4 regions of the Franconibacter pulveris genome follow, and region 4 is predicted to be linked to each of the others. Evidence: predicted binding sites of a transcription regulator. Region 4 holds the regulator's gene; each other region holds the start of a gene.

Region 1 (3,134 bases), 1.5 Mb from region 4:
TCCCTTTCGCCCGCGCCGCATGCAGCTTCGCCACCAGCGGCGGCCACTCCATCATGCGGTCAAAATAGTGGGCGCGAGTGTAAGCATACTCTTCAGGGTTAAGGTAGCGCTGATAAATCGCCAGCTTTGATTCCGCAAACGCCCGCGTGACATACTCCATCACCTCCGGCGTAATGCCGGTTTGCTCCTGCATCTGCGGCTCTTTGGCGTGCATTTCGTTCAGGCGCGTCAGGAAATCGGGTTTGCCGGCGGTGTCGCGCTCCAGCATCTCCATCCAGCGGGTGGCGAGGCGCTGCGCCTGCGGCGCTTCCGGCGGCGTGTTCTGGGCTATCAGCTGCTTCACCTGCTGCACAAGCTGCAGCCATTCGTTTTCCCGCGCCGGATCTTTTTTCGCAAAGGGCAGCGCTTCCAGTTCTGCTTTACTGAACCAACGATCGTACATTTTCATCAACTCCAGTGTGATTAGCCATTCAGAGAGATTCGGCTCCTGCCCCGCTTTCAGGTCGCTCTGCAATGCCTCCAGTCTTTCGCGCAGCGTAGTGATGCGTGAAATCTGGCTGTCGAGCATGGCGATTTGCTGATCGATGATATCGGTCAGGGCAACCGAATGGTTCTCCAGACAGGCGCGCACTTCGGCAAGCGTCAGTCCCATATGGCTTAATGCCTGGATGGTATGCAAACGCTCTACATCCCGGGCGTTATAAAGCCGGTAACCTGCCTCAGTGCGGGCCGAAGGCAACAGCAGGCCCTGCGACTCGTAGTGGTGTAGCGCGCGAACCGTAATCCCGGCGCGCCGGGCCAGTTCGCCTACCTGTATTAACATCTTGTCGTAGCTCCTGTTTTGCTGCTTCACGGCGAAGTGTGATGTCTTACGTAACGTGAGGGTCAAGCCGAAAAGCATAAAAAAAACGGCCTCTTTGCAAAAGCCGTTTTTTCTCGCCGTGGGGGCGTTAACGTTACCGGTGTTGATTGCGCTGGCAGCGCTTATCAAAGTGTCGCACCCACCAGTAGCGGTCGCATACCTGCTCATGGCCGCCTACGCGCGCGCCAGCCAGCCATAACACCGCGCCGACAAAAATGCTCAGTACCGCGCCGTGGGCGAAGAATTGCGGCAGTTGCAGCTGTGGAAGCTGGTTGAGGATGGAATAGCCGACGCCGACAACCATAACAACGAGCCCCAACCCCATCAGAAAATTACCAAGTAATGAAGCGTTTTTGCGTCTCACAGGTCACCTCCAGGTAAATGGGTTGATGGGGAATGCCCCCTCTCCTTGTGTGTAAAGTATAGGTAACGCTTATAGGTAGCCGATGAGGGTCAGGTCACAATTCTGGATATATCTCTCACAAAACTTTACAAATAAGCCCCTGATCAAATTGAAATTCTAATTATTACGCGTTGCGACTATTCAAATTCATTCACATGGCCTGTTGCGCTTTGTGATTTGCCAGGCGTCACAGTAAACTACGCCGCGAATTTAGCGCTTTTCAGGAACAATAACGTGACGATTAAACTGATTGTCGGCCTGGCGAACCCGGGCGCCGAGTATACGGCAACGCGCCATAACGCCGGGGCATGGTATGTAGACTTACTGGCGGAACGCCACCGTGCGCCGCTGAAAGAGGAAGCCAAATTTTTCGGCTATACCTCGCGCCTGACGCTTGCGGGCAACGATGTTCGTCTGCTGGTGCCGACCACTTTTATGAACCTGAGCGGCAAAGCGGTGGCGGCGATGGCGACGTTCTACCGCATCGCACCGGATGAAATTCTGGTCGCGCATGACGAACTGGATTTGCCGCCAGGCGTGGCGAAGTTCAAGCTCGGCGGCGGTCATGGCGGACACAACGGCCTGAAAGACATCATCAGCAAACTGGGCAATAACCCTAACTTTCATCGCTTACGGATTGGAATCGGCCATCCTGGCGATAAAAACAAGGTTGTCGGTTTTGTGCTGGGCAAACCGCCTGTGAGCGAACAGAAGCTGATAGATGACGCCGTTGACGAAGCGGCGCGCTGCACCGAAATCTGGCTTCAGGATGGGTTAACCAAAGCCACCAACCGCCTTCACACCTTTAAAGCGCAATAAAAGGGGTTTTAACCACGCCGCGGGGTGATTTCTCCGCCCGTTGGACCTCTGTTACGTGTATAATAGGCAAAGTTTGTTTTTTTCCATCATCGGGTTATTTCTAACCCCCTGATTATCAAGAAATTAAGGTGATTTAAACCATGGGATTCAAATGCGGTATCGTCGGCTTGCCGAACGTCGGTAAATCCACCCTGTTCAATGCGCTGACCAAAGCGGGAATCGAGGCAGCCAACTTCCCGTTCTGTACCATTGAGCCGAACACCGGCGTCGTTCCTATGCCCGATCCGCGTCTGGACAAGCTCGCGGAAATCGTGAAGCCCCAGCGCATCCTGCCGACCACGATGGAGTTTGTCGATATCGCCGGTCTGGTGAAGGGCGCCTCCAAAGGCGAAGGCCTCGGCAACCAGTTCCTGACGAACATCCGTGAAACCGAAGCTATCGGCCACGTGGTGCGCTGCTTTGAGAATGACAATATCATTCACGTTTCCGGCAAAGTGGATCCGGCGGAAGATATCGACACCATCAACACCGAACTGGCGCTGGCGGACCTCGATACCTGCGAGCGCGCGATCCACCGTATTTCTAAAAAGGCGAAAGGCGGCGACAAAGACGCCAAAGCCGAGCTGGCGGTGCTGGAAAAATGTTTGCCGCAGCTGGAAAACGCCGGCATGCTGCGCGCGCTCAACCTGAGCAAAGAAGAGAAGGAGCTGGTGCGTTACCTGAGCTTCCTGACCCTCAAGCCGACCATGTACATCGCCAACGTTAACGAAGACGGTTTTGAAAACAACCCGTACCTGGACAAAGTGCGTGAAATCGCCGAAGCGGAAGGTTCCGTCGTGGTGCCGGTATGCGCGGCGGTAGAAGCGGACATCGCCGAGCTGGACGATGAAGAGCGCGACGAGTTCATGCAGGAGCTGGGTCTGGAAGAGCCGGGCCTGAACCGTGTAATTCGCGCAGGCTACGCGCTGCTGAACCTGCAAACCTACTTCACCGCAGGCGTGAAAGAAGTGCGCGCATGGACCATCCCGGTCGGCGCCACCGCGCCGCAGG
Region 2 (3,134 bases), 250 kb from region 4:
GCCTCATACCGCGCCTGCAAAGCTGGCAACAGCCGCCGCGCCTGCTCATTGATTGCGTCGGCGCTGCGGGTTAACAGGCGCAGCGTAGGCAGCGTTTCCGTCAGCGTTTCAGGGTGCAGATAAAGACGAAGCGTCGCCTCCAGCGCCGCCAGCGTCATCTTGTCGGCGCGCAGCGCGCGCTTGAGCGGGTGCGCCTGCAGACGTTCGATAAGTGCCCTTTTGCCGACGATGATTCCCGCCTGCGGGCCGCCGAGCAGCTTGTCGCCGGAAAAACTCACCAGGCTTACCCCCGCCGCGATAAGCGCCTGCGGCATCGGCTCTTTCGGCAGGCCGTACTCGCTTAAATCGATAAGTGAGCCGCTGCCGAGATCGGCAATCACCGGCACCCCAAGCTCTTCGCCGAGCGCCGCCAGTTCGGTCTCCTCCACCGCTTTGGTGAAGCCTTCAATAACGTAATTGCTGGTATGCACCTTCATCAGCAGCGCGGTATTTTCTCCCACCGCCTGGCGATAATCTTTCAGGTGCGTGCGGTTAGTGGCGCCCACTTCCACGAGCCTGCACCCCGCCTGGCGCATGACATCCGGAATACGGAACGCGCCGCCAATTTCCACCAGCTCGCCGCGGGAAACCACCACCTCCTGGCCTGCCGCCGTGGCGGCCAACATCAGCAGCACCGCCGCCGCGTTGTTATTGACGATACAGGCGTCTTCCGCGCCGGTGAGTTGACAAAGCAGGTCGGCCAGCGCCCGGTCGCGGTGGCCGCGTCCGGCGCCGTCGAGATCGTATTCCAGCGTAACGGGGGACTGCATCGCCTGCATAACGGCGTCTACCGCCGTCTGCGCCTGCAAAGCGCGGCCAAGATTGGTATGCAGCACCGTGCCTGAGAGGTTGTAAACCGGGCGTAGCGCGCTTTGCGTGCGGCTCTGGAGGCGAGCAACCGTCTCTTTCGCCCAGTCGGCGCACCAGTCGGGCAGCGTCTGGCTTTCGCGAATGGTCTGCCGCGCTTCATCCTGCAATGTGCGCAGGATACCCACGACCTGGCTGTGTCCGTAGCTGTCGAGCACGGGTTGAAACGCCGCAGCGCGCAGCAGCCGGTCCGTGGCGGGCAGCTGGCTGTAAAGTGAAGAAGTCTGGCTTGTCATGAAAAATGTAGGTTGGCTGAATTTAGCGCTAATCTACCACCAAATAACGGGAGATTCAGTTGCCGTAGCGCTTTACGCGAAGCCCGGCGCGTTTACGCCGGGAGGTAAGGGAAAGGAGAGCTTCAGGTTTTCGGCGGCTCGGTACGGGCGAAGCTTTCGCGCTGGAATAAGGTTTCCACCAGCTTTACCAGATGAGGTCGATTAACGCACCAGCCCGGCGAAACGCGGCGGAAGTTAAGATAGCCGATGGCGCAGCCTGCCGCGATGGTCGCGACAGAAAGGTTATCCGCGCTCAGCGTGCCGTTGGCGGCATGCTGCTCCAGCGCATCAAGCGCACGGCTGATTTTCTCCCGCTGGCGCAGCAGCTCCGTTTCCGACTGTTGCGCTGCCGGGCGCTGCAGTTCACGTACATGGACCAGCCCGGCGTCCATCACGCCATCGGCCAGCGCTTCCAGTTGACGCACTTTCAACGCCTCATGCGGGTCGCGCGGCAGCAGGGCTGGCTCAGCCTCGAGCAGTTCCAGGTATTCGGCGATAATCGACGAATCGAACCACTGCTCGCCGCTGTCGGTCACCAGCGCAGGCACCTTGCCTAACGGGTTGTATTGCGCCACTCCGCTTTGCTCCGCGTAAGGCGATTCATTAACAAACTCGAAGGTAATGCCTTTCTCCAGCAGAATGACCGAGATTTTCCGGACAAACGGGCTGGTGTAACTACCGATAAGCTTCATGGCCTGCTCCTTTATGCGTCAACGCCGACAGTGGCTAAGTATGGCTCAGGTTACGTTAAAAGCAGGCGGGCGGGAACGCGCTATACGGAGGCCGGGTACATGCGTAATAAAATTACAGCGCGGCAATGCGCCGCCAGGCAGTTTGCGGTCGATCACAGAGCATAAAAAGAAGGAAAAATCGCATGTGATTCAGATCACAAAATAAAAACAAAAACGCCACATAAAAATGTGACTATATTCACGTTTTCATCGTTTTTACGTTCATAAATTCGCCATCGTTCTTTTTTTACACGAATGTTTTGTGATGGACATCACTAAATAAGCCCCTGATACCCCTCGCTTCATGTGATATGGATCACACTTAAACCCACCATCTGGACAGTTGCCTTATTCGGTGCCAGATTCGCGTCATCCAGAGCATTCGGCCGGCTACCTCTGCCGCCACGTTAACAATAAACCTCGGGCTGCTGGCCTGCGCGTAACCATAAGAAGGGGTGTTTTATGTCATCCGATATCAAGATCAAAGTGCAAAGCTTTGGTCGTTTTCTCAGCAATATGGTAATGCCCAATATCGGCGCGTTTATCGCGTGGGGTATTATCACCGCATTATTTATTCCGACTGGGTGGCTGCCGAACGAGACGCTGGCGAAGCTCGTGGGTCCGATGATCACCTATCTGCTGCCCCTGCTTATCGGTTATACCGGCGGCCGTCTGGTTGGCGGCGACCGCGGCGGCGTAGTAGGCGCTATCACCACCATGGGCGTTATCGTTGGCGCCGACATGCCGATGTTCCTCGGCGCGATGATCGCCGGCCCGCTGGGCGGCTGGGCGATTAAACATTTCGACAGCTGGGTTGACGGCAAAATCAAATCCGGTTTCGAAATGCTGGTGAACAACTTCTCCGCTGGCATCATCGGCATGATCCTGGCGATTCTGGCGTTCCTTGGCATCGGTCCGGCTGTTGAAGTTCTCTCCAAAGCGCTGGCTGCGGGCGTAAACTTCATGGTGGTTCACGACATGCTGCCGCTGGCGTCCATCTTTGTTGAGCCGGCGAAAATCCTGTTCCTTAACAACGCCATCAACCACGGCATCTTCTCGCCGCTGGGCATTCAGCAGTCTCACGAACTTGGCAAGTCTATCTTCTTCCTGATTGAAGCTAACCCGGGTCCGGGGATGGGCGTGCTGCTGGCTTACATTTTCTTCGGTCGCGGCAGCGCTAAACAGTCTGCTGGCGGCGCGGCTATCATCCACTTCCTGGGCG
Region 3 (3,134 bases), 1.6 Mb from region 4:
TTGATTTTAAATAATTAACCTTATGCATTCTTTTTTGCTATGACGATGTTGCATTTGGTCGAAAACAAGACGAAATGCTAATGAAGTCGCAAAAAAAAGCGGAGCCGGAGCTCCGCTTTTTCAAATGAAAGCGATTTAATTAAGCAAACCTGGAAAGATAGCTTTCAAACCCGTCACAATAAATTCGATGCCAAGGGCCATGAGCAACAGCCCCATAATACGTGTTATCACGTTAATTCCGGTCTGACCAAGCAAGCGCACAAGCCACGGAGCCAGACGGAAAACGCCCCAACAGCAGAGGGCAAAAACAGCGATGGCCAGTGAAAACCCCACCATATAACCCAGGCTGTGATAACGCGTTCCCCAGACGATAGTTGAACTGATCGCGCCCGGTCCGGCCATCAAAGGAAGCGCCAGCGGCACAACGCCCACGCTCTCACGAATCGCGGTTTCTGATTTCTCTTGTTTGTTTTGCTTATCCTCGCCCAGTTTGCCGCTAATCATCGACATAGCGATAGTGACAACCAGTATGCCGCCCGCGATACGGAAGGAATCTATAGAAATACCGAACAATTGCAGGATGGCATCGCCCAGAAAAAGCGACGTCCACAGAATGATGGCGACAGAGAGGTTGGCAGTAAGGTTCGTCTTATTACGGGCCACCGCGGTTTGGTAACTGGTCATGCTAATAAAGACGGGGATAATCCCAACCGGGTTAACCAGCGCAAAGAGCCCGATAAAGAACTTAAAGTAGGTTGGCATATCTAAGAAAGAGTGGGCCACAAGAACTCCAGAAATGAGCCATGCAAAAGACTCGCGTAATGTAAAGGAAAAGGCCCACGTACGCTACGCTGATCCGCAGGGCAATATTCTTCTTATTCCTTTTTCAGGAAAACGAACCGCTCTTGTTATTTATTTGTTGTAATTATGGTAACGTAATTTATATACGCTGTAGCTAAGCTATTACACAATGCTGTAATACTGAAATATGGCCTGCTGAAAGGAGTCAGCATGGATATAAATTGATCCTGATCACGTTTTGCCTACTCAGAAGTGAGTAACCTGATTACGCCGCCAGGGAAATAACAGCGACCTTTAGTGCTGTGAGGGTAAGGCTCTTTTAGTAAATCAGCGTGGTGTCATTTGCTATTGCGTTGTCACATCCTGTCTGTTACGCGTGCTGTTTGGTCTTGCTCTATAAGCGCTTCGAACAGCTGGTTTACTAAAAGAGTTTAACATTATCAGGAGAGCATTATGGCCGTTACTAATGTCGCTGAACTTAACGCCCTCGTCGAGCGCGTAAAAAAAGCCCAGCGTGAATACGCCAACTTTACTCAAGAACAGGTCGATAAAATCTTCCGCGCAGCCGCTCTGGCCGCCGCAGATGCTCGCATCCCCCTCGCTAAAATGGCCGTTGCCGAATCCGGCATGGGTATCGTCGAAGATAAAGTGATTAAAAACCACTTCGCTTCAGAATATATCTACAACGCCTACAAAGACGAGAAAACCTGCGGCATCCTGGAAGAAGACGATACCTTCGGCACTATCACTATCGCCGAACCCACTGGCATCATCTGCGGTATCGTTCCAACGACTAACCCGACATCCACCGCAATTTTTAAAGCGCTCATTAGCCTTAAAACGCGCAACGCTATCATTTTCTCTCCGCACCCGCGTGCGAAAAACGCCACCAATAAAGCAGCCGATATCGTGCTTCAGGCGGCAATTGCTGCTGGTGCGCCAAAAGACATTATCGGCTGGATCGACGAGCCTTCAGTTGAGCTTTCTAACCAACTGATGCACCACCCGGATATCAACCTTATCCTCGCCACCGGTGGCCCGGGTATGGTGAAAGCCGCATACAGCTCAGGCAAACCGGCAATCGGCGTAGGCGCTGGCAACACGCCAGTCGTTATCGACGAAACCGCCGATATCAAACGTGCCGTGGCGTCCATCCTGATGTCCAAAACCTTCGATAACGGCGTTATCTGCGCATCTGAACAGTCCGTTGTCGTTGTTGATTCTGTGTATGACGCTGTGCGCGAACGTTTCGCCACCCATGGCGGCTATCTGCTTCAGGGCAAAGAGCTGAAAGCCGTTCAGGATATCATCCTGAAAAATGGCGGCCTGAACGCGGCTATCGTAGGCCAGCCTGCCACCAAGATTGCTGAAATGGCAGGCATCATCGTACCGGCTGGCACTAAGATTTTGATCGGCGAAGTAACCCTCGTGGATGAAAGCGAACCGTTCGCCCACGAGAAGCTCTCCCCGACCCTCGCCATGTACCGCGCGAGAGACTTCGAAGACGCTGTAGTGAAAGCGGAAAAACTGGTTGCGATGGGCGGTATCGGTCATACCTCCTGCCTGTACACCGACCAGGATAACCAGCCGCAACGTGTCGCGCACTTTGGTCAAATGATGAAAACCGCGCGTATTCTCATTAATACCCCGGCGTCGCAGGGCGGTATCGGTGACCTCTATAACTTCAAGCTGGCGCCTTCTTTGACGCTGGGTTGCGGTTCCTGGGGCGGTAACTCCATCTCTGAAAACGTGGGTCCGAAGCACCTGATCAACAAGAAAACCGTTGCCAAGCGAGCTGAGAACATGTTGTGGCATAAACTTCCGAAATCTATCTACTTCCGCCGCGGCTCTCTGCCTATCGCGCTGGATGAAGTGATTACTGATGGTCACAAACGCGCCATGATCGTGACTGACCGCTTCCTGTTCAACAATGGTTACGCTGATCAGATAACCTCCGTGCTGAAAGCAGCAGGCGTCGAAACCGAAGTGTTCTTTGAAGTTGAAGCGGATCCGACCCTGAGCGTTGTTCGTAAAGGCGCTGAACTGGCTAACTCCTTCAAGCCGGACGTTATCATCGCACTGGGTGGCGGTTCTCCGATGGACGCCGCGAAGATCATGTGGGTGATGTATGAGCATCCGGAAACCCATTTCGAAGAACTGGCGCTGCGCTTTATGGATATCCGTAAACGCATCTACAAATTCCCGAAAATGGGTGTGAAAGCGAAAATGATCGCCGTCACCACCACTTCCGGTACCGGTTCTGAAGTAACTCCGTTCGCCGTGGTTACTGATGACGCAACAGGTCAGAAATATCCGCTGGCAGACTACGCGCT
Region 4 (3,134 bases):
CGCTGCGGATAGCGATGGTAGAGGATGTCGTCGGCCATAACGCGCAGGCGCGCGCTAATGGTCTGTGCGTTCCAGCGGATCACCGCCTCGGCGTGGCTGCGCTCCACCAACTTTTGCACCTCCTCCGGCTGATGCAGGCTGACCGAAATATGCTCCTGCAAATCCAGCGCCATCTGGAAGGTGCGCAGCAGACGCTTATAGCCGCTCTGTTTCCCGGCCGCCAGCATGTGCAACTGTTGATAGCACTGGCTGATAAGGTCCACTACTTTTTGTTGATGCGTAAGCAGCGGGGGCAGGGCAGTTTCCGGGTCGGTATGCTGCGTCAGCAGGTTATATTTCGCTTCGCAATAGTCCGCCAACTGGCGATACAGCAGGCTTAGCGACTCGCGAAGCGGCTGCTCGCGCCACAGCCAGAACCAGAACCAGTTAAACAGCCCGTACCAGAGCGTGCCGAAAATATAGAGCAGGATAGGCTCCCAGACTGGCATGTTCCCCGCGAGGCTTAGCGTAAAAATGGCGGCGATAAGCGAAGCGGGCAGCAACCGGGCATGCAGCGAGCTTATCTCCGCCGTCACGCCAAGCAGCAGCGCCATGCCTAAAAAGATAAGCGGCAGCGGCAGATTGTTCGCCAGTAACAGTTGCACGGTAAAACTGCTGACGGCAAAGAGCGAAGCGCCGACCGCCAGACGTTTGAAAAAGCGCTTGTGGGGCGTGTCGAGCCCGGCGATGTTGCAGCAGGCAGGCACCAGCGAAAAAAGCAGGCCCTGTTGCAGATGGCCCAGCAGCAACCCAACCGCCACCGGCAGACACAGGATCAGCGTCTGACGCAGGGCGTAGTTCACTTCCGGGTGATAAATGAGACGGCGAAACATAGAGGTAAGTGTAGAAACAAAAACGGCGTGTTACCGAAGCGACACGCCGTTTTTTTATGGCGGTTTAGCGGGTGCCGTAAACCACGATGGTCTTACCGTGCGCGGAGATCAGGTTTTGATCTTCGAGCATTTTCAGGATGCGACCGACGGTTTCGCGGGAGCAACCCACAATCTGGCCGATTTCCTGACGGGTGATTTTAATTTGCATGCCGTCGGGATGGGTCATGGCGTCCGGCTGTTTCGCCAGGTTGAGCAACGTCTGGGCGATGCGGCCCGTCACGTCGAGGAACGCCAGGTTGCCGACTTTTTCAGAGGTGACTTGCAGACGACGCGCCATCTGCGAAGAGAGGCGCATCAGGATGTCCGGGTTCACCTGGATAAGCTGGCGGAATTTCTTATAGGAAATCTCGGCGACTTCGCAAGCAGTCTTGGCGCGAACCCAGGCGCTGCGCTCCTGGCCCTCTTCAAACAGGCCCAGTTCGCCGATAAAGTCTCCCTGATTCAGATACGAGAGGATCATCTCCTTGCCCTCTTCGTCTTTGATCAGCACTGCCACTGAGCCTTTAACGATGTAATACAACGTTTCCGCTTTTTCACCCTGGTGAATCAGCGTGCTCTTCGATGGGTACTTATGAATGTGGCAATGTGACAAGAACCATTCGAGAGTCGGGTCTGTTTGCGGTTTGCCAAGCACCATGCGCTGTTATCCTCTGTTTAAACTGGCTCCAAAGACGGGGCGCGGGTCCCCCATCTGGCTTTGCAATCATTATCTTCCCGCATCCCGGGAAGTTGGCTGTCCATGTCGTCGCAGCCGGTAAATTGTCTTGTCCTCTGCATACATGCATAACATCAATGTATCGCCGCAGCATCCAGACTGTTTTAGCATAGCTTTTCATGGGTGTCTTCTATTGTCTCGTTTCAGCTTGACGCAGGTCGCCCTTCCGTTGCCTCTTTCGTAACTGGCGCGTAATCTGTCAAAAATTTTTATACATCGGAGTGATGATTATGCAGGCACGAGTAAAGTGGGTTGAGGGATTGACGTTTCTGGGCGAATCCGCTTCAGGGCACCAAATCCTGATGGACGGTAATTCCGGCGATAAAGCGCCAAGCCCGATGGAAATGGTGCTGATGGCGGCAGGCGGTTGCAGCGCTATCGACGTGGTGTCTATTTTGCAAAAAGGGCGTCATGACGTTCAGGATTGCGAAGTGAAACTGACCTCAGAACGCCGCGAAGAGGCGCCGCGTTTGTTCACTCACATTAACCTGCACTTTATCGTAACGGGTAAGGCGCTGAAGGAGGCGGCTGTGGCGCGCGCGGTGGATCTCTCCGCTGAGAAATATTGCTCTGTGGCGCTGATGCTCGGCAAAGCGGTCAACATCACCCACTCTTATGAAGTGGTGGAAGCCTGACGCGGGGCGGCGTCAGCCGCCTTATTCAATTTTTTTCCCTTCCATCAATCGCTGCACCAGCGGCAGCATAATTAATTCCATCGCCAGCCCCATCTTGCCGCCGGGAACGACAAGCGTATTGATGTGAGAAATGAAAGAACCCTGAAGCATGGCGAGCAGCCAGGGGTAATCAATCCCTTCAAGGTTGCGAAAGTGGATAACCACAAAGCTTTCATCGAGCGAAGGAATGCCTTTCGCCGCGAAGGGGTTAGACGTATCCACCGTCGGCACGCGCTGGAAATTAATATGGGTGCGGGAAAACTGCGGCGTGATGTAGTTAATGTAATCTTCCATTGATCGCACCACGGAATCCATCACCGCCTCGCGTGAATGCCCTCGCTCGCTGGTATCGCGAATCAGCTTTTGGATCCACTCAAGGTTGACGATAGGCACTACGCCCACCAGCAAATCTACATGCTGCGCCACGTTGTGATGCGGCGTGACCACGCCGCCGTGCAGCCCTTCATAAAACAGCACGTCGGTAGGCTCCGGCAGCGGCTGCCAGGGCGTAAAGGTGCCCGGCACCTGGTTCCACGGCACCGCTTCATCATAGGTATGCAGGTATTTGCGCGATTTCCCCTGGCCGCTGCGGCCATACTCGATAAAGGTTTGTTCAAGCAGGCCAAAGTCGTTGGCGTCGGGGCCAAAATAGCTGATATGCCGGCCTAAATCGCGCGCCTTGCGGATAGCCATATCCATTTCCGGGCGCGTATAGCGGTGAAAGCTGTCGCCTTCCACTTCCGCGGCATGAAGGTGTAGTTGAGCGAAGATCTTACGAAACGCAAGGCTGGTGGTGGTCGTGCCTGCGCCGCT

Evidence for each region. Region 4 encodes CRP, which controls carbon source genes, mostly activating them, when cyclic AMP is high. Its sites were predicted from a motif close to ATGTGANNNNNNTCACAT; they were not measured.
Region 1: a site for CRP is predicted at 1,309-1,326, ahead of pth (aminoacyl-tRNA hydrolase). Genes of this name have one in related genera too.
Region 2: a site for CRP is predicted at 2,056-2,073, ahead of ACU4F7_RS21260 (glutathione S-transferase). Genes of this name have one in related genera too.
Region 3: a site for CRP is predicted at 1,021-1,038, ahead of adhE (bifunctional acetaldehyde-CoA/alcohol dehydrogenase). Genes of this name have one in related genera too.

What each region holds. Positions count from the first base shown of each region.
Region 1 covers NZ_CM165555.1:2,719,715-2,722,848, forward strand. The annotation lists gene ACU4F7_RS12830 (MerR family transcriptional regulator) at 1-823, opposite strand, end outside; gene ychH (stress-induced protein YchH) at 957-1,226, opposite strand; gene pth (aminoacyl-tRNA hydrolase) at 1,500-2,084, shown strand; gene ychF (redox-regulated ATPase YchF) at 2,225-3,134, shown strand, end outside.
Region 2 covers NZ_CM165555.1:4,510,457-4,513,590, forward strand. The annotation lists gene selA (L-seryl-tRNA(Sec) selenium transferase) at 1-1,142, opposite strand, end outside; gene ACU4F7_RS21260 (glutathione S-transferase) at 1,265-1,873, opposite strand; gene ACU4F7_RS21265 (PTS mannitol transporter subunit IICBA) at 2,375-3,134, shown strand, end outside.
Region 3 covers NZ_CM165555.1:2,652,204-2,655,337, forward strand. The annotation lists gene ACU4F7_RS12545 (YchE family NAAT transporter) at 136-762, opposite strand; gene adhE (bifunctional acetaldehyde-CoA/alcohol dehydrogenase) at 1,255-3,134, shown strand, end outside.
Region 4 covers NZ_CM165555.1:4,263,572-4,266,705, reverse strand. The annotation lists gene ACU4F7_RS20230 (YccS/YhfK family putative transporter) at 1-872, opposite strand, end outside; gene crp (cAMP-activated global transcriptional regulator CRP) at 937-1,569, opposite strand; gene ACU4F7_RS20220 (OsmC family protein) at 1,878-2,282, shown strand; gene ACU4F7_RS20215 (phosphoribulokinase) at 2,304-3,134, opposite strand, start outside.